2 regions of the Clostridium sp. CTA-7 genome follow, and region 1 is predicted to be linked to the other one. Evidence: a T-box and tRNA genes for the amino acid it is inferred to sense, from the RefSeq annotation. Region 1 holds a T-box; the other holds one or more tRNA genes.
What was found. The T-box of region 1 lies ahead of tyrS (tyrosine--tRNA ligase). A T-box ahead of a tRNA ligase gene usually reads a tRNA of that ligase, here a tRNA-Tyr.
Positions count from the first base shown of each region.

Region 2: it has a tRNA-Tyr gene. The T-box ahead of tyrS (tyrosine--tRNA ligase) is inferred to sense a tRNA for this amino acid. The anticodon was not compared.

Region 1 is NZ_BAAAAV010000005.1:33,348-43,418, forward strand. It holds gene ACYUEX_RS11275 (ABC transporter permease) at 1-316, opposite strand, end outside; gene ACYUEX_RS11280 (ABC transporter ATP-binding protein) at 306-986, opposite strand; gene ACYUEX_RS11285 (efflux RND transporter periplasmic adaptor subunit) at 988-2,064, opposite strand; gene ACYUEX_RS11290 (hypothetical protein) at 2,265-2,669, opposite strand; gene ACYUEX_RS11295 (sensor histidine kinase) at 2,789-4,123, opposite strand; gene ACYUEX_RS11300 (response regulator transcription factor) at 4,194-4,883, opposite strand; gene ACYUEX_RS11305 (YibE/F family protein) at 5,060-6,244, shown strand; gene ACYUEX_RS11310 (hypothetical protein) at 6,362-6,532, shown strand; gene tyrS (tyrosine--tRNA ligase) at 6,628-7,833, opposite strand; T-box leader at 7,965-8,233, opposite strand; gene ACYUEX_RS11320 (DUF4179 domain-containing protein) at 8,347-9,717, opposite strand; gene ACYUEX_RS11325 (RNA polymerase sigma factor) at 9,701-10,071, opposite strand, start outside.
Region 2 is NZ_BAAAAV010000002.1:24,216-34,286, forward strand. It holds gene ACYUEX_RS03105 (ATP synthase delta/epsilon chain alpha-helix domain-containing protein) at 4-408, shown strand; gene ACYUEX_RS03110 (hypothetical protein) at 614-1,261, shown strand; gene murA (UDP-N-acetylglucosamine 1-carboxyvinyltransferase) at 1,283-2,542, shown strand; gene spoIID (stage II sporulation protein D) at 2,910-3,962, shown strand; gene ACYUEX_RS03125 (peptidoglycan DD-metalloendopeptidase family protein) at 4,234-4,965, shown strand; gene spoIIID (sporulation transcriptional regulator SpoIIID) at 5,061-5,312, shown strand; gene mreB (rod shape-determining protein) at 5,451-6,485, shown strand; gene yyaC (spore protease YyaC) at 6,546-7,067, opposite strand; gene ACYUEX_RS03145 (hypothetical protein) at 7,177-7,611, shown strand; tRNA gene ACYUEX_RS03150 (tRNA-Tyr) at 7,911-7,995, shown strand; tRNA gene ACYUEX_RS03155 (tRNA-Thr) at 8,021-8,095, shown strand; tRNA gene ACYUEX_RS03160 (tRNA-Tyr) at 8,102-8,186, shown strand; tRNA gene ACYUEX_RS03165 (tRNA-Val) at 8,209-8,284, shown strand; tRNA gene ACYUEX_RS03170 (tRNA-Thr) at 8,310-8,384, shown strand; tRNA gene ACYUEX_RS03175 (tRNA-Tyr) at 8,390-8,474, shown strand; SAM riboswitch class I at 8,625-8,733, shown strand; gene metK (methionine adenosyltransferase) at 8,836-10,011, shown strand; gene nagA (N-acetylglucosamine-6-phosphate deacetylase) at 10,051-10,071, opposite strand, start outside.

The sequences.
Region 1 (10,071 bases):
TATTACTATACTGAAGCTCAACTGACTTTACAGAATCTAAAGCTTCAACTTCAGTTTTATGCTTGTTTTTAAAAAACTCCATGGTAGAAATGTCTTCATTAAAGGTTTTAGGATTAAAAGTAGCCATAAGAACAACAGCTCCATCTGTTTCTCCAGTAAATTCTTTAATGGTTTTATTTTTATAACCTTCTCCTAATGCTACTATTGTAATAACAGCTGCTATACCAATGATTATTCCTAGCATAGTTAATATAGATCTTTTTTTATTTCTATTTAGATTCCTTAAGGCAGCAAAAACTAATACTCTAAGCTTCATTATTATCTACCTCCTTAAGTTGTCCATCAAAAATCTCTACAATTCTTTTCGCCTTTCTTGCAACATTAATATCATGAGTAATTAAAATAATTGTTATTCCTTCTTCATTTAACTCGTTAAATATTCCAATTATCTCTTTTGAAGTTTTACTATCTAATGCTCCTGTAGGCTCATCAGCTATAATTATATCTGGATTATTTACTAAAGATCTAACTATGGATATTCTTTGTTGCTGTCCTCCAGATAATTGATTAGGATATTTATTTATCTTATCTAAAAGTTTTACTTTATCTAAAAGTTCACTTACTCTATCCTTTGTTTCTTTTATTCCTTTTCCCATGTATAACATAGGGAGCTCTATATTTTCTTTAATAGTTAATCTATCTATTAAGTTAAAATCCTGGAATACAAAGCCTATTTTTTCATTTCTTAAGTTACTAAGCAAATCGTCATTAAGGGTCCTTACTTCTTTTTCATTAAGTAAATAACTTCCTCCAAACTCTTTGTCTAAAAGTCCTAGTATTTTTATCATAGTAGATTTTCCTGAACCTGATGGTCCCATTATAGCTAAGAATTCACCTTTTTTAACTTCTAAATCTACATCTTTTAAAGCATGTAATTTTTCTTCGCCTGAAGAATAGTACTTGTTTATACCCTTCAGTTTTATCATATTATACTTCCTCCTTACTATCTTCTGAAGGATTTGTCAGTATTTTATCTCCTACTTTTAAGCTATCATTTTGAATTAAATAGTTATCATCTTCTAATTTAGCTACTATTTCAACCTTTTTATTAGTTTCACCCTCAACTAATTTAACATAAAGCTTTCCATCTTCTTCTATAACAGATTCTTTAGGAATTGTAATTTGCCCTGGATTTACTGTTAGTTCTACACTAAAACCTATCTTTATACTTTCATCTGGCTTTACGTAAAATTTATAAGAAGTTGATTTTTGATCAACTGACATAGTTGGAATTTCCTCAATTTTTGTTATTTTACCTAAAACCTTCTTGTTATTACTTACAACCTTTATTTCAACCTTATCATCAACTTTAAGCTTATCAACATCAAACTCTGATGCCTCTGAAGCTATTAATGGATCATTTGCTATTATTTTCATATATTCTTTTGTTGGATCTTCAGTATTTATATATACTGTCCCTGCAATTTCTGCTTTTACAGATTTTACAACCTTTGCATTTAAAGAATCTCTTTTAGATACAAGTTCATTTAAGTTTTCCTTTAAATCTTCTACCATACTTGCTGGATCTAGAGAAACACCATTTTGTTCTTGCATAGCTACTTGTCCTTGTTCTGCTGTTTTCGCTGGCATACCTGTTGTTTCTTGTTTTACTTCACCCAATTTACTTACTCTTTGCTTTTCTTTTTCAATTTTTGAATTTAAGGAATTGATTTGTCTATTTAATTCATCAACTTGATCTTGAACCATTTCATTATAGTAATTAAAAAGAACTGTATCCTTTTCTACATATTGTCCATCTTTAGCAAATACTTCATTTAATTCACCATTAGTTTTATCTAAAATTATTTTCTGCTCTTTGCTTATGATACTACTTCCCTTAAACTTTAAGCCACCAACATCTTCTACTTCAAAATAGTTAACTTGTTTTTTCTCTTTATCAGTGCCTGCTTTCATTTTATTCTTTACATATAAACCACAAGCAATAGTAGCAATTAAAGCTATTACAAATATAGTTACTCCTATTATTACCTTCTTTTTTTTCATAAAATCACCTCTAATATAATTACTTAAATAAAAAAGTGAACATATATAAGTTTACTTATTCCGTCGCTCCGCTCCAAGTTAACGCAAACTTGCATATGCCCACGTACAAACTGAAGATAAGGAAATTATAAAAATTTTATAACCTCCTATAATTAAATAGAGTAAACTTATAAAGATAAATTTACTCTATTAGTACTTAATTATTCTTTAATAAAATATATATCTTTCTTTTTGTATATAAAGAAAGCCATTAATCCTGGGAAAATTAAATTTAACGGTGTATATATATTAACACCAGCAGTTATTGCTCCATATACAATCGATAAAATTTGTGTGGCAAAGAATAGAATTACTCCTATAGATTTTCTACATAAAATTAATACTACTGATATAATTATTATTGCTGATGTAATAAGAGTTATTAGAATTTGTGCAGTAGTTACTTGAAGACCAGTTCCTGTTTCTGCTAGAATCTTATTTGTTTGATCTTTAAACAATAGATTTATTACTGATCCAAATAATAAAAAGAGATATACTATACCATACAATATAGACATAGTAATTATACCTGCCCCTAGCTTTTTCTTTTCTTGAATTTCTTCCATTATTATTCCCTCCATTTCCATTAATACACCTTTTTATACTACTACTTCCACTAAATAAAAGCAATTTTCTACGCCTTAAGTTTTCCTTAAATTTCCTTGCTTAAGTATCTTTATCTCTTTTAATTTCCATTATATTTAGGTAAAGCTATTTTAAACTCACTACCAAAGCCTTCTTTAGAAATTAATATTATTTTACCTTTATGAAGTCCGATAATTTTTTTAGTAATAGCTAAACCAAGTCCACTTCCTCCACTTGATTCTCTTGCACTATCTCCTCTTACAAATTCCTCAAAAACATTATTTTGTAAACTATCACTAATTCCTATACCATTATCGCTGATTATAATTTCTATTTCTTCTCTGCTATTATTTAACCCAATAAATAAAGTTGTATCTCTTTTATTATACTTTAGTGAATTAGTAATTAAGTTTCCAATCGCTCTTTCTAACTCTTTAGAATCAAAATAACAATAAATAGGTGCTTCTTGAATATCTATTTCTAAATTAAATTCTGCATCTTCAATTTCTCCATAATAAAGTGCCACTACACTCCTCAAAAATTCGCACATATCTTTTCTTTCCATATGCAGTTTATAATCAACATTATCTAATTTAGTAAATAAGAATAACTCATTTATTAAATAGTTTAATCTTAATGTTTTATTATAGATATAATTTAAATATATATTTTTCTCATTATCATCTTGCACAGTTCCATCATTTAAAGCTTTTGAATACCCCATTATAGATGTGATTGGTGTTTTAATATCATGAGCTATATCTCTTATCATATCCTTCTTACTTTTTTCTATTTTTTCTTTATTTTCATTAGCTATCTTAATTTCTTCTACCATATAGTTAAAGCTATCCTTTATTCCATCTATTTCTTTATATCCTTTAAAATCCAGCCTTACCGATAGATTTCCTTCTCTCATTTTCTCTAATCCTAAATTTATTTCATTTAAAATTTCTCTAATTCTTCTTATATATCTATAATAAATTCCCCATAGAGCTACTATTATAAAGACTACTGCTAAAACTATTGAATATCTTAAAGTTTCAGCAACTCTTCTTCCTAAACTCTTTTCTTTAAATTGTTCCTTTAAAAAAAAGTCACCATTAGGTATTTTAACTATATATAAATTATTCTCTTCTCTATATACCTTTGCATCATAAAATTTTTCTTCTTTCTTTAGCTGTTCTTCATATGAAGTAACAATATTTAATAGGCAATAATCATTTATATTATCTTTCTTTTCTCCAATTACATTAATAACCTTATTATTTTCTATAACTTCTATCCATCCACCTACTTCTACAATTCCTTCAATATTAAGATCTTTATAATCTTTAACAAAAAACTCTTCCTCCATCAATATTTCTTCTTCTTTTGTTAAAGGGATTCTAGATGCAATTCCCCAAATTGAAATAAAAATAAATAATATTAAAGCCATAATAAAAACTATTATTGTATAAACATAATTGATAATAAAAATTCTACTTAAACTTCTACTTTTGAATAAATTATTTATCTTCAAATCTATAACCTATTCCTCGTATTGTTTTTATGTATTTATTAGCTTTATCATCATCTTCTATTTTATCTCTTAAATTGCTTATATGAACCATTATTACATTATCATCATAGAGATAATCTTCGTTCCAAACATTTTCAAATATTGTTTGTTTAGTTAAAACCCTGTTTCTATTTTCCATAAATAATTCTAACATTTTAAACTCTTTTAAAGTTAATGTAATTTCTTTTCCATCTTTAGTTAAAATAATTTTTTCTTTATCTAATATTAAATCTCTACTTTTTATAATTTTTTCAACACTATCTTCCACATTTAAAGAATAACACCTTCTTAGCTGAGCATTAACTCTAGCTATTAACTCTAGTGGTTCAAAAGGCTTTGTTATATAATCATCAGCTCCTACATCCAATCCTAAAACCTTATCATAATTTTCACATTTAGCAGATATAATTATTATTGGTATATTGCTTGTACTCCTAATTTTCTTTATTAAAGAATACCCATCTATTCCTGGCATCATTAAATCCATAATTACTAAATTAATTTTTTCTAATTTTAAAACATTTAAAGCTTCATTTCCTTCATATGCTTTAAATATAGAATAGCCTTTATTTCTTAAATACAGGTCAATCAAATCTACAATTTCTTTTTCATCATCAACTATTAATATATTTATCATATATGTCCCCCTATGATTTATAATTAAAACCTTCTCATATTATAATACAGTATTATCTATATTAAATAAAATACTTAATAACCAAATTATTTTTACAATATTTTACTTATGTAATTTACCTTTCATAAATACTATACTATAATTATTATTGTATATATATTACTTTGGAGGATAAAATGGGTAAAAAGGTTGAGAAGAATAAGAAACAAAAAAAAGGTTATTTAAATGAAAACGTTATTTTAGTCCTTGGTGTTATATTTTTTAGCCTACTCCTTATAGGTATTTCAAAATTTATATTTAAAAGTGGTTTCTTACCTGACAAATATAATGGAAATATGAAATATTATAATGCAGTTGTTAAAGAAGTATTAAGTGAGGACTTAGCAAAAGATCCTTTCCTAGAAAATGTTGAAGTTGGATTTCAAAAAGTACTTGTTGAAGTTTCATCTGGCCCTTACTCTAAAACTTTACAAGAAATAGAGAATCCAATAAGTAGACTATATAACTTAAAGGTAAAAGAGGGAACAAAAGTTATAATTGGAGTGTCTGAAAAAAATGGAACTACTCAATTTAATTTATATAGCTATGATAGAAGCAATATGATTTATTTGTTAGTAGCAATATTTATACTTTCAGTTGTAGCAATAGGTGGAGTTAAAGGCGTTAAGTCCTTGATTGCACTAATATTTACTTTAATATGTTGTGTATATTTGATGGTTCCTTTAATGTTAAGGGGAGTAAATCCTATAATGGCTGGAATAATTATGAGCACACTTAGCATAGTTATCACTCTTATATTAGTTTCTGGTTTCAATAAAAAGACACTAACTGCTATTTTAGGTACTATTTCTGGTGTTGTTATTTCTGGGATAATAGCTTACATTTTTGGTGCATTAACAAACCTTTCTGGTTTAAATATGAGTGAAGCTGAAAGTTTAATGTATATTGCTGAAGATACAGGTTTAAAAATCAGAGGAATAATGTTTACAGGGATTCTAGTAGCTACTCTTGGTGCTGTTATGGATATTGCTATGTCAATTGCATCCTCTATATTTGAAATTCATAAAGTAAATAGCAAAATAAGTTTTAATGATTTATTTAAAAGTGCTATGAATATTGGTAAGGATACGATTGGAACAATGACAAACACCTTAATTTTAGCTTTTGCTGGAGGATCACTAAGTATTTTAATTTTAGTATTCTCAGCTAATATGCCTTTTAATAAAATGATAAATTTAGATCTTTTAGGTATTGAGATTATTCAAGGCTTATCTGGTAGTATTGGAATAGTTTTAGCAGTACCAATTACTGCACTTATAGGATGTTATTTATGTAAAAATCAAATTAAATTTAGAAAATAAGATACAAGTTATACCTCTATAAATAATAAATACTATATTAAGCTACATTTTAATAATATTTTTTCAGTACCTTATGGAAAAGCTAATATAGACAACTTATATTAGGAGGGAACTAAAATGGATAATAATAAACATAGAAGAAAAGATCGTCCTAAATCAAATGCTGAACTTAGAAAAATGTATTCAGAATCTGGCTCTGAAATTGGTATTGAGAATGGGAAAAAGAAAGGTGCTCACTCTAACGGTAAAAAGTTCACTAAAAGATCAAAGTTATCACATAATAAATAACATTAATATGCTAATTTATCATATGATAACTTTATAAAAATAACCCTGTTCCAATTAACAGGGTTATTTCTCATTACTTTAAAAAATTAATTTTATTAATTAATTTCTATCTTTACAAATTTCTTTTTACCTATTTTTAATACATCTCCAGAAAATAAATTTATATTCAAATCATTTATTTTTTCTCCATTAATTTGAACTCCACCTTGTTCTACAAGTCTAGTAAATTCTTTTTTACTCGGAACATACTTTTCTTCTATTAATTTAGAAGTAATATCCTTCAACAAATTATTTTCTACACTTAAGCTAGGAATATTATCTGGTATTTCTTTTTTAGCAAATGCTGAATTATAAAATTCTATTGCTTCATTTAAAGCCTCTTCTGAGTGATATAATTTTGTTATTATTTTAGCTAATTCTAATTTAACATCTTTTGGATTTTTGCCATTAATTAGTTCATTCTTTATTTTATCTATTCTATCTGGATGCTCATCTGTAGCTAGCTCAAAGTATTTTATAATTAAATTATCTGGAACTTCCATTATTTTTTTAAACATTGTATTAGCAGGTTCATTTACACCAATGTAGTTCCCAAGACTTTTACTCATTTTTTCAATACCATCTAATCCTTCTAAAATAGGCATAAACATTGATATTTGTTGTTCTTGTCCCATAGTTTTTTGAAGAGTTCTTCCCATTAAAATATTAAAGGTTTGATCTGTTCCTCCAAGTTCTATATCAGACTTTAAAGCAATTGAATCATAAGCTTGCATCAAAGGATAGAAAAATTCATGAATTCCTATTGGAATATTATTTTTATACCTTTTTTGAAAATCATCTCTTTCTAATATACGAGCAACGGTAGTAGTTGCAGCTAAATTTAAAACTTTGTCAAAAGTTAATTTTGAAAGCCACTCACTATTAAAACGAACTTCCGTTTTATTTTTATCTAAAACTTTAAATATTTGCTCCTTATAAGTTTCAGCATTATTTAAAACCTCTTCATCAGTTAATGCCTTCCTTCCTTTTGCCTTTCCTGTTGGATCTCCTATTTTACCTGTAAAATCTCCAATAACTATTACCGCTTTATGGCCTAGATCTTGCATTTGTTTAATTTTACGTAAAACAACAGCATGACCAAGATGAATATCCGGTGCACTTGGATCAAGTCCTAACTTAATAATTAATGATTCATTATTTTTTTCAGCTTTTTCTAGCTTTTTTCTTAATTCTTCTTCATTAACTATTGTGTCTACTCCCTTTTTAATAATTTTCATTTGCTCTTCAATTGTTTTTTTCATCTAAAACACTCCTCTTATATTATTTAAAATATAAGCAAGTTCTATAAGACTAACTTTGTAAAAGCTACTTGATAAAAGTATCTGAACCAAGATAAGTATTTTTAAAAACAAAAAACTCCCGTCCCTTATATCAAAAGGACGAGAGATAAATCTTCGTGTTACCACCTTAAGTTCATAGACAATTCACATTGCCTACCTTTTCGAGTACTCCATTATTACCCAGGTAATACTCTAGCACTATAACGTGTGCAAGGAATACGTCACAGCCTACTAAACCTTAAAAGTCATTTGGTGTGAAGCTCAAAGATGTATTCATAATTAGCTTATCTTGCGCCTCTCATCAACCGGTTACTTTCTGTAAGCTTTACTAACTACTACTTGTTCTTATCACAGCTTTTAATTATCTTATACTCCGAATTATAAACATTTATAAATCTTCGTTATGCTTATTGATTAATATGGATTATATATCTTATTTGCTTTATTGTCAATATTTTTTAAAAATTCAATTAACTAATAATCAATTTTTAACTTTATAGTTCTATCTTTTTTATTTATATCTATAGCTTTGTTATTTACAACAAAAAACTTTTTCCCATCTCCAATATATAGTTGCCTTCTCATAAATATAAAATTCCTATAATCTTCTCCTAGAAAATTCTTCATATTGCTTTTATGAGTAGATGCTTCTAATGAAACAACACCATCATAAGGAATTATTTCATATGGTAAATACTTATCAAACCATATTCTCTTATACTTACTCCAGTAAGATATATCTACTATTTCTTTTTGATCATCATATTTTAATTCTTCTATAAATAAATTATCATTTACCCAAGTATCTTTAATATTACTCTTAATATCAATATTTAAAGCTTCGCTAAAATTTGCTGATGCTATAACTATCTTAGCCTTATTAAATTCATCTATGGCTAAGTCCTTTAGAACAAAGTTTTCAACTATTCTAATACCATTATTTATAGTTTCCTTTTCATCATGTACAACTACACCCATTCTCTCAATATTTCTACCTTCTATATCAGGCCTAAAATATATACCTTCATTAAAAAAGCTTCCATCATTTTTTTGAATAGCCTTAATCTTTTCTTCATCATTAGAAATTACTGAATAATCTAGATTTATAGCTAAAGGACTAACTCTCAAATTATTTACTATAAAGCTTACTTCATCTATTTGAATTTCATTATTTTCTGGCTCTATATTCTTAATCTTAACTATCTTAGATGAATCTATATCTACAGTTATCTCTTTAGCTTCGCCTTCCTCTGTAATTTCTAATGTAAAATCCTTTTTATTTTCTCCTATTTTAAATGTCCATACACTTAATGTATCTCCATTTTTATCTTTTTCACTAAATGCACTTGAACCTGATACAAAATCACCCTCTAAAATTCTTATATCAGATTTAGGTTTAGTAGAATCATATTCTTCAGGCGGCTCATCTGTTGGTAAAAATCTATCTGCATAAGTAATACTTCCTCTCATAAAAACAGAAATATACTTATTATCATAAACAATTGCTTCTATTGTTACTTTTTTACCGTTACTAAATTCTACTGATTTATTAACCTCTTGAAGTTCTCCTTTATTATTAAGCTTTTTTACGTAACTATTATAAGAAAAATAATCATCATGTCCCATTAACTTTTTTATCATTGCAGAAACTATACTTAAATTAAAAATAAACATAAATGCTATAAATATCAAAGCTATTTTTATATATTTATTATTTAAATTTAGTTTCTTTTTATTCTCTCTTTTTGCATCACCTAATGCTTCTTTCATTAAATTTTCAAATTGCGGTGGAGCTTTTAAATCCTTTTCTTTCAGACTATTTAATTCTTTATCTAAATCCATCATTTACGTCACCACCTATAATTTTTCTTATTCTATTAATTCCTTTATTAATTCTGGATTTAACTGTACCTAAGGGAATTTTCATAATTGTTGCAATTTCATCATAAGAATAATCTAAATAATATCTAAGCCTAATAACTTCCTTTTGATTTTCATTTAAATTTTCTATAAGAGATTTTAGATAAATTTTATCTTCTGACTCCTTAAAAGTATTTTCTTCTGATATATTTTCTAAATCAACCTCTTCATACCTCTTCCTCTTTGATAGTTCATTTTTGCATAAATTAACTAGTATTGTTTTACTCCAACTATAAAAAGAATCAAGCTTTTTAAGCTTTGGAATTTCTTTATATAAAA
Region 2 (10,071 bases), on a different contig from region 1:
GTTATGAGTAAAACTTTTAGTGTAACTATAATAGCCCCTGGAAGAGAAGCTTTAGTAATGGAAGCAGAAAGATTGACTACTTTAACTAAAGATGGTGAAATTGAATTTAGAGCAAATCATACTCCAATAATAGTAAGTACTATTCCAACTACAACATTAGTAGTTAATGGAGGTAATAAGCAAGAAATGTTCACATCATCAGGAATAATTTATATAAAAAATAATGAATTAAAGTTCTGTTGTGATGCCGTAGAGATGCCTTCAGATATTCACATTGATAGAGCACAAGAATCAAAGGTCAGAGCGGAAAGAAGATTAAAAGAAGGTAAGGATATAGATGTTGAAAGAGCTAAAAGATCATTAGCAAGAGCAAATGCAAGAATTGGTACCTTAGATACGAATAATTAACTTTAAGATTAAAAATAGAGTAATAAAAGAATTATGAAATTCTTTTATTACTCTATTTTTCATTTTACTAAAATACTATAAGTGTAAATAGTGACAATTAATCACAAAATTCAACCTAATCTATATATTATATTATAGCTATAGATTTTGAATAAAAAAGAATAAATTGGACAATACTTAAAAAAGAAAGGTATGGGGGGAATTTATGAAAAAAGTCATAAAAGTTATATCTTCTTTAATCTTCTCTTTGTTAATTATTGGGGCATTTCCAATTAAATCTGAGTCCATTTCCAATAAATTTAATTTAATAGAAACTCAGTTAATGGATACAAATGACTTTGTTGAAAATGGCGTTAAGATCGAATATAGTGTAAATCAATCTATATATAAAGAGAAAATTCTAATTGAAGAGCAATTAAAAAAAGTCTTTGGAGAAAATGTAGATATAAATAATAATAGTATTATTTATAGAGATGACTCCAAAGAAATAAAAGTATTATTATGGAGTGATAATGAAAATACAAAAGTTCAAATCACTTATATAAATAATAATAAGAATACCAATACTCTTGAAATTAGAAAAGAATTAAAAAAAATCCAAAATATTTCAGCAAAAAATATAAAATATTTTGATTTTGTAAGGGTAAAAATAATAGAGGATCAAAAACAACATCTGTTGGAGGTACTAAGGAACAATATAAAACAGGATACTTTAGAAATATTAGATATTTATAATGGTTCTGTAGCAAAGGGAAGATTATATGATGGAAATAGAATCAGTATAGGTCATATTAAATATGATACAGGAGAATATCTAATTATAGGAACACCAGTGATATTCGTAACATACTAACAATTCATTATGGAGGATAATATGGAAAAAATTGTAGTTGAAGGTGGTAATAAACTAAGAGGTGAAGTGAATATTAGTTTAGCTAAAAATTCTGTTTTACCAATAATAGTTGCAGGTATTTTAAGTCCAAATGATATTATTATCAATAATGCACCTATGTTAGAAGATGTAGTAGTTTTAACAGATTTGTTATTAGGAATGAACTGTGATATAGAAAATGACTCAAAAGGTAATTTAAAGATAAATACTTCTAATATTAAAGCAATTGATATGAATACTGAGTTAATAAGAAAAATGAGAGCATCTTTTCTAATTATGGGACCAATGCTATCGAGATTTGGAAGATGCAAAATTTCCATGCCTGGAGGATGCAATATAGGTAGTAGGCCTATAGATTTACATTTAAAAGGATTTAAGCTTTTAGGGGCAGAGATTGAAATAGGACATGGTTTTGTAGAAGCGAAGGCTAAAAAACTTAAAGGAAATAGAATATATTTAGATTTTCCATCTGTAGGTGCAACTGAAAATTTGTTAATGGCGTCTGTTTTGGCTGAAGGCACAACAATTATAGAAAATGCTGCAGAAGAACCAGAAATATGGGACTTAGCTAATTTTCTAAATTCAATGGGAGCTAAAGTTCAAGGAGCAGGAATGGGGAAAATAACAGTAGAAGGCGTAGATTCTTTAACTGGGATAAGCTATAAACCTATATATGACAGAGTTGAAGCAGGAACCTTTATGGTTGCAGCAGCTATAACAAATAGTAAGATAATCATAAATGGAGCTAATGAAGACCATTTAAGACCTACAATAGAGAAATTAAAAGAGTGTGGAGTAAAGTTTGAGAGTATAAAAGAAAATGTTATGTTAGTTGATGGAACAGATAAGAAGAGACCTGTTGATATAAAGACATTACCTTATCCTGGTTTTCCAACTGATATGCAAGCTCAAATGATGACATTATTGTCGGTAACAAAAGGATCAAGTATTATAACAGAAACGATATTTGAAAATAGATTTATGCATGTTGCAGAATTAGTAAGAATGGGAGCAAATATAAAAATTGATGGAAGAACAGCAATTATAGAAGGAGTAGATTCTTTAACAGGATGTGATGTTAAAGCTACTGATTTGAGAGCTGGAGCAGCTATGATACTAGCTGGGTTAGTGGCTCAAGGAAATACAGAAATTAGTGATATATATCATATAGATAGAGGTTATGTGAATATAGAAGAAAAATTTAGAGGCTTGGGAGTTAATGTATATAGAGTTGATAAATAGATATATTATAAATAATTATAGCTATATTCGCCTAATTAAAGAACTTAGATTTATTCTAAGTTCTTTAATTTTATACTTTAATATATAGGAAAGCATAAAGATTTGAAATTTTGAAAATATCAATATATAAGGCTTTTAGGAATTAGATTTAGAAAAGTAGATTTGTTTTATACTTTTCTTACCTTCAGTTTGGAAGTGGACATATGTAGGTTTGTGTTGATTTGGAGCGGAGCGACGGAATAAGTAAACTTATATATGTTCACTTTTTTTATTATAATGATTTAAATAACTCAACATAAAGAATAAAAAATAAAGTATAATTAGGAAATTTTAACATATATTAAATTGTATTAGTTAAAGGGAGGCGATGTTTTTGAAAAATAAAATAAGTTCAATGAGAGATTTAGTAGAACTTGGACTTTTCAGTACTTTAGTTTTAATATTTATGATTGTAATTCCAATGATTGTAATCAAATCTTCTTCAGTAAGTGCATTAGAGGAAATTTCTCAAAATGGTATAGAAGATAATGTTGGTTCAAACGAAAATAAGTTTATAACTTTATCTGGAAATGATGTTATAAAAGTTTATATAACTAATGAAGACAAGATAGTAGATATACCTTTAGAAGAGTACGTAAAGAGCGTAGTTTCAGGAGAAATGCCAGCAAGCTTTGAAATAGAAGCTTTAAAAGCACAAGCTATAGCAGCAAGAACTTATGTATCTGCAAAAAGAACTAGACCCTGTAATAATGCTAAAGGTGGCGATGTTTGTGATACTACACATTGTCAAGTGTATATAAGTAAAGAAATTAGGTTAGAAAAATGGGAGAATAGTAGTAGTGAGAACTGGTCAAAAATTTCAGAGGCTGTTGATGCTACAAAGGGACTGGTTTTAGCATATAATAGTGAATTAGTTCAATACCCACAATTTTTCTCTACAAGTTCAGGAAAAACAGAAAATGCTGTGGATGTATTCTCGAGCGATGTTCCTTATTTAGTTTCTACTGAAAGTAAAGGGGAAGAAATAGCTCCTAAATACACAGATGAATCCAAATTTAACATAGATGATTTTGTAAATAAAATAAATTCCAAATACGCAGATGCAAATATTAGTAAGGATAATTTACAAGGTAATATAGAGATTTTATCTAGAAGTGATGCTGGTGGGGTAAAAGAAATAAGATTTGGTAAAGCAAAAGTAAAGGGAACAGATTTCAGGTTATCTTTTGGCCTAAACTCAACAAATTTTGATTTTAAAATAAGTGGAAATGAAGTAATATTCAATTGCAGGGGCTATGGACATGGAGTTGGTATGAGCCAATGGGGAGCAAATGTTATGGCTAAGGATGGTAAAAAATATGATGAAATTTTAAAACATTATTATACAGGTATTGATTTAAAGGAAGTAAAATTTAATTAAGAATCATAAGTATGTTTAAGTAAGTAGTAAAAAGTAATGGAAATTTAATTAAAAGTTTTAATTTTTAAAAGACAATATACATGTTTATTTTAAATAGGCATATATATTGTCTTTTTATATTTTACATATTTAAAGTGAATACAACAACTAGTTAGATGATAGTTTAGATGAGGTTTTTTGTTATTAAATGTAGAAATTTGATGTAAATAAATCAATTTGCATTTGTATTAATTTATGATAACGGGCAAGAATACAAAAAGGAGGTGTTGATATGGACCAAAATAAGAAAGACAAGGTAAAAGACTTTTTCAGAAAGGAGGGCTTTTATTTAGTACTATTCCTTTGTTTGTGTGTAATTGCAACTGTTGCAGTAGTTACAACGAAAAGAAATAAAGCTTTAGAACAAAGTAATAAAGCAGAAAATGAATTCACTTTAAATATTGATGATAAATCTACTTCAGAAGTTCAAAAGCAAAATGCTGACAGGGTTGAAAATAATCAAAACAATGAATTAGCACAAGAACAAGAGGTAGCATCTACAGAACAAGATGTTAATGTTTCTGCTGGAACGAATGTAGAGGTTAAATTTAAAAAACCTTTAGAAGGATCAATTGCAAGAGAATATTCTTATCCAAAGCCACAAGCTATGAGCGATGGAAGCAGTAGGAATATTAGAGGAATAGATATAAAAGCTAGTGTTGGAACTGAAGTTAAATCTGCTGCAGTGGGAGAAGTGAAAGAAGTTTCAAGCAAAGTTGAAGAAGGAAGCTATGTAGTTATTGCTCATGCTAATGGATTATATACAAAGTATTGTAATTTATCCAAAGACATAAGAGTAAATGTTGGAGATAAAGTAACAGAAGAAACTGTTATAGGAACTGTTGGAAACAGCTCAAAAATATTTACCAATGATGAATTCGGTGAACATTTGAATATACAAGTTCAAGATGTAAATGGAAAAGATTTAAATCCAACAACATATTTTACGTTTAATCAAGAATAATAAATAATTCATCAGTCATTTGGTTTAAATGACTGATGAATAAATTAGATACTAATGGTCACATATTAATAGTTTATCCAAAGGGAGGTAATATTTTGAAGGATTATATAGAAGAAAGAGTTTTAGAGGTTGCTAAATATATAATAGATTCTAAAGATACAATTAGGAAGACAGCTAAGGTATTTGGAGTTAGTAAAAGCACTATTCATAAAGATATGACAGAAAGATTACCAAAGATAAATCCAGCTATAGCAGAACAAACTCACTCTATATTAGAGTTAAATAAAGCAGAAAGACATATTAGGGGTGGAAAAGCCACTAAAATGAAATATAAAACAGCAGAGTAAGTAAATGATTACGAATTTAAGTACAAACATATTGAAGGATTACCATATTCCATATATAATAATAAATATGCTAATAATGCAAAATAAGAGAAATTTTGAAAGATTTTATAGTGCGAAAAGAGTAGGAGTGAACAAGGAATGTGGTTTTGGAGAAGTGGGAGCGATCTAGGAATAGATTTAGGAACAGCAACAGTTTTAGTTTATGCAAAAGGTAAGGGGATAATATTAAAGGAACCATCAGTTGTTGCAATAAATAAAAATAATAATAAAATACTTGCTGTTGGAGAAGAAGCAAGGAAGATGATTGGAAGAACTCCAGGTAATATAGTTGCAGTAAGGCCATTAAGAGATGGTGTTATATCAGATTATGACATAACTGAAAAAATGTTAAAAGAATTTATTAGAAAAGCATATGGAAAAAGTAAAATTACAGCTCCTAAAGTAATGGTATGTGTTCCATCACAAGCAACAGAGGTGGAAAAAAGAGCAGTTATTGATGCTGCCAGAAATTCTGGAGCAAAGAAAGTACATTTAATAGAAGAACCTTTGGCTGCTGCAATTGGTGCAGGATTAGATATAACTAAACCTAGTGGCTCTATGGTAGTAGATATTGGTGGTGGAACTACTGATATAGCTGTAATATCCTTAGGGGGAGTTGTAGTAAGATCATCAATAAAAGTAGCTGGAGATTCATTTGACGATGCTATAATAAAGTATGTACGAAATAAGTACAAGATAATGATAGGTGAGAAAACGGCAGAAGAGTTAAAGGTAAATATAGGATCAGCATTTAATGGATCAAGAAACTTAACTGCTATGATGAAAGGTAGAAATTTAATTACTGGATTACCAGATGAGGTTTCTATTACATCAGAGGAAATAATTTATGCACTAAAAGAATCAGTATCGTTAATTGTCGATAATGTTAAATTTGTATTAGAAAAAACACCACCTGAACTTGCTGCTGATATAATAGAAAAAGGCATTTTAATGACTGGTGGAGGATCTTTATTAGATGGATTAGATAAGCTAATAGAGCATGAAACAGGAGTCAATGTCGATGTTGCTAATAACTCTGTAGAAGCAGTAGCAGAGGGTACAGGCAAGGTTTTAGGATATCTAGATAAAATAGAATCTAGTCTATCAGACAAGGAAATAACTTTGATAGAGTAGTAGAATATTATACATATTATATATAATTGATTGTAAAAGGGAGTATTTTATTGCTCCCTTTTATTTATTAATAATCTTATATGCTTCAATAATTGAAGAAGAAATCACTTTAGCCATTTCCATAACTAAATTTAGACGAATGCTTCTAGATGTGAAAATTTCTGCATTTTCACTTGAATCTATTATTCCTATTATTGAGGCAATTCCAACATCAGGTAAATTTTTACCAACACCTTTTCCAGGATGTATTGGATAATCTCTGGTATGTATTTCACCAATTGAGCTATATTCACCTAAGCAAGCATCTATACCTATAGTTAAGGATTTAGGATGCAATTTATTAATTTCATTCAATCTTTTATTTATATTTAAAGCATGTATTGGAGATTCTATTGTTCCGTACACTGGGAGAGGGAAGGCTTTTTCTGTTAGAAATGTGCCAACCATTGGACCTAAGCAATCACCAATACATTTATCTGTTCCTATACAAACTATTATAGTATTTTCCGTAATATAATTTTTAATAGAATTTGCTATTTCAATATGAGAATTATAAGAGTTATATAATACTTTACGCTTCACTAAAATTCACCCCCGCCATAAAAGTATATGTTTGATAAAGATTAATTATAATAAAATGTATAAAAATCATAAAAGAGGAAATTAATCAAATAAAAGGAGATGAAATAGAATGAAGAGATTACTATTTTCTACCATTACCATAATAATTAGTATAGTTATCCCAATATATTTTTTATTAGTGTGGGAGCCATTAAAAAGTGAAGAAGTTATTAGTGAAAATGTAGTAAAATACAATAAAGAAGAAGAGTTTATTAGTGAGGAAAAAAATAAATCTACAATTATTATAAATCAAGTAGATTCCTCTAATAATTTGTTTGGACATTTAGATAAAGCTAGAAAAGAAAAAATAAATGTATTAATTAGAAATTTAGCTATAGTAGATATAATAAAAGTTAATGACTATTTTTCGGATAGAGAAAATACAGTTAACATTACAAAAGGTATGTCTTTAGTAAAGCAAAGAATGTCAAATAAAGAATATGAAGAGTTTAAGGATATTATAAGTGATTATATTGATTTAGATATTATAGAAAAAGAAGTATAAGAAATTATTATTTAAAAAATTATTTTACTTATAGCAATATATATTTATTAAAAATTATTACAAGTTGAAGTGATGTTTATTTAATATCTAATATAGAATAATTATGACAGAAAAATTGTTAATAAAAAAGATATTAGCATTAATTAGAAGAAAATAAAAGAAAAACAGAATAAATTAAATATAGTTTCTTTAAATGAGTAAAAATTGTACTTGAAATTAAGATATAATAAATATATACTAATCATTGTCGGTTGAGAAGATACAAAGTTTACTTAACTGAAATTAAATAAATTTTAAACGGGGGAGTTCCCGAGTGGCCAAAGGGGGCAGACTGTAAATCTGTTACGTTTCGTTTCGATGGTTCGAATCCGTCCTCCCCCACCATTTGAAATTTATTAATTTATAATATGCTGGCATGGCTCAACGGTAGAGCAGCTGACTTGTAATCAGCAGGTTGTAGGTTCGATTCCTATTGCCAGCTCCATAAAATGGGGGAGTTCCCGAGTGGCCAAAGGGGGCAGACTGTAAATCTGTTACGTTTCGTTTCGATGGTTCGAATCCGTCCTCCCCCACCATTTTATAAAATTTTATTATTATGGAAGCATAGCTCAGCTGGGAGAGCATCTGCCTTACAAGCAGAGGGTCACAGGTTCGATCCCTGTTGTTTCCACCATTTGAAATTTATTAATTTATAATATGCTGGCATGGCTCAACGGTAGAGCAGCTGACTTGTAATCAGCAGGTTGTAGGTTCGATTCCTATTGCCAGCTCCAAATGTGGGGGAGTTCCCGAGTGGCCAAAGGGGGCAGACTGTAAATCTGTTACGTTTCGTTTCGATGGTTCGAATCCGTCCTCCCCCACCACAAAAGGCAAGTTTACTTGTCTTTTTTTATATTTTTAAATAATTTAATATTTTATGAGTTAAGGAATCTAAATATGTAATTATTTTAGGTTTTATTGTTGACTATTAATATTAAAGATGATATAATCTGAAAAGTAAAATTTGATATTAGTTCTTATCCAGAGAGGCGGAGGGAAAAGGGCCCGATGAAACCCGGCAACCTACTTCAGTAATTTTGAGTGTGGTGCCAATTCCTGCAAAGTAATTTTGCAAGATAAGAAAGATTATGACTTTTAACATCTCTTCTTATCGAAGAGATTTTTTTATTTTATAAATTAAATTAATTAGAATTAATATCAAATAAAATGAAAGGAGAAATGAAAATGAGAAGATTATTTACATCAGAATCAGTTACAGAAGGGCATCCAGATAAAATATGCGACCAAATTTCAGATGCTGTATTAGATAGTATTTTAGCTAAAGATCCTATGGCAAGAGTTGCTTGTGAAACAGCTGTTACAACAGGAATGGTATTGGTTATGGGAGAAATATCAACTAATTGTTATGTTGATATTCCAAAGTTAGTTAGAGAAACTGTAAAAGAAATAGGCTATGATAGAGCTAAATACGGTTTTGACTGTGAAACATGTTCAGTACTAACATCAATAGATGAACAATCAGGTGACATTGCTATGGGTGTTGATGAAGCATTAGAATCTAGAGCAGGGCAAAAAGATGATGTTGAAGCAGTTGGAGCAGGAGACCAAGGAATGATGTTTGGTTTTGCAACAAATGAAACAGAAGAGTATATGCCATTACCAATAGCTATGGCTCATAGATTATCAAGAAGATTATCAGAAGTAAGAAAGAACGGAACTTTACCATACTTAAGACCGGATGGAAAGACTCAAGTTACAGTTGAATATGATGATAATAAAGTTATAAGAATAGATGGAATAGTAATATCAACTCAACATAGTGAAGATGTATCTCAAGAACAAATAAGAGAAGATTTAATGGAGCATGTAATTAAAGCTGTAGTTCCAGCAGAATTATTAGACGATAGCACAAAGTATTACATAAATCCAACTGGAAGATTCGTTGTTGGAGGACCACAAGGAGATAGCGGATTAACTGGAAGAAAGATAATAGTTGATACTTATGGTGGATATGGAAGACACGGTGGTGGTGCTTTCTCAGGGAAAGATCCAACTAAAGTTGATAGATCAGCAGCATATGCGGCTAGATGGGTTGCTAAGAATTTAGTAGCAGCTGGAGTAGCTGATAAATTAGAAATTCAATTAGCATATGCAATTGGTGTTGCTAAGCCAGTTTCTATAGAAGTAGAAACATTTGGAACTGGAAAGAAATCAGAAGAAGAAATAATTTCAATAGTTGAAAAAGTATTTGATTTAAGACCAGGAGCTATAATAAGAGATTTAGAATTAAGAAGACCAATCTACAAGCAAACAGCTGCATATGGTCACTTTGGAAGAAATGATTTAAACTTACCTTGGGAAGATTTAAATAAAGTAGAAGAAATAAAGAAGTATCTTTAAAATAAAAAATGCTCCAATTTTGAATTGGAGCATTTTTATTTATACTAATACTTTACCAGC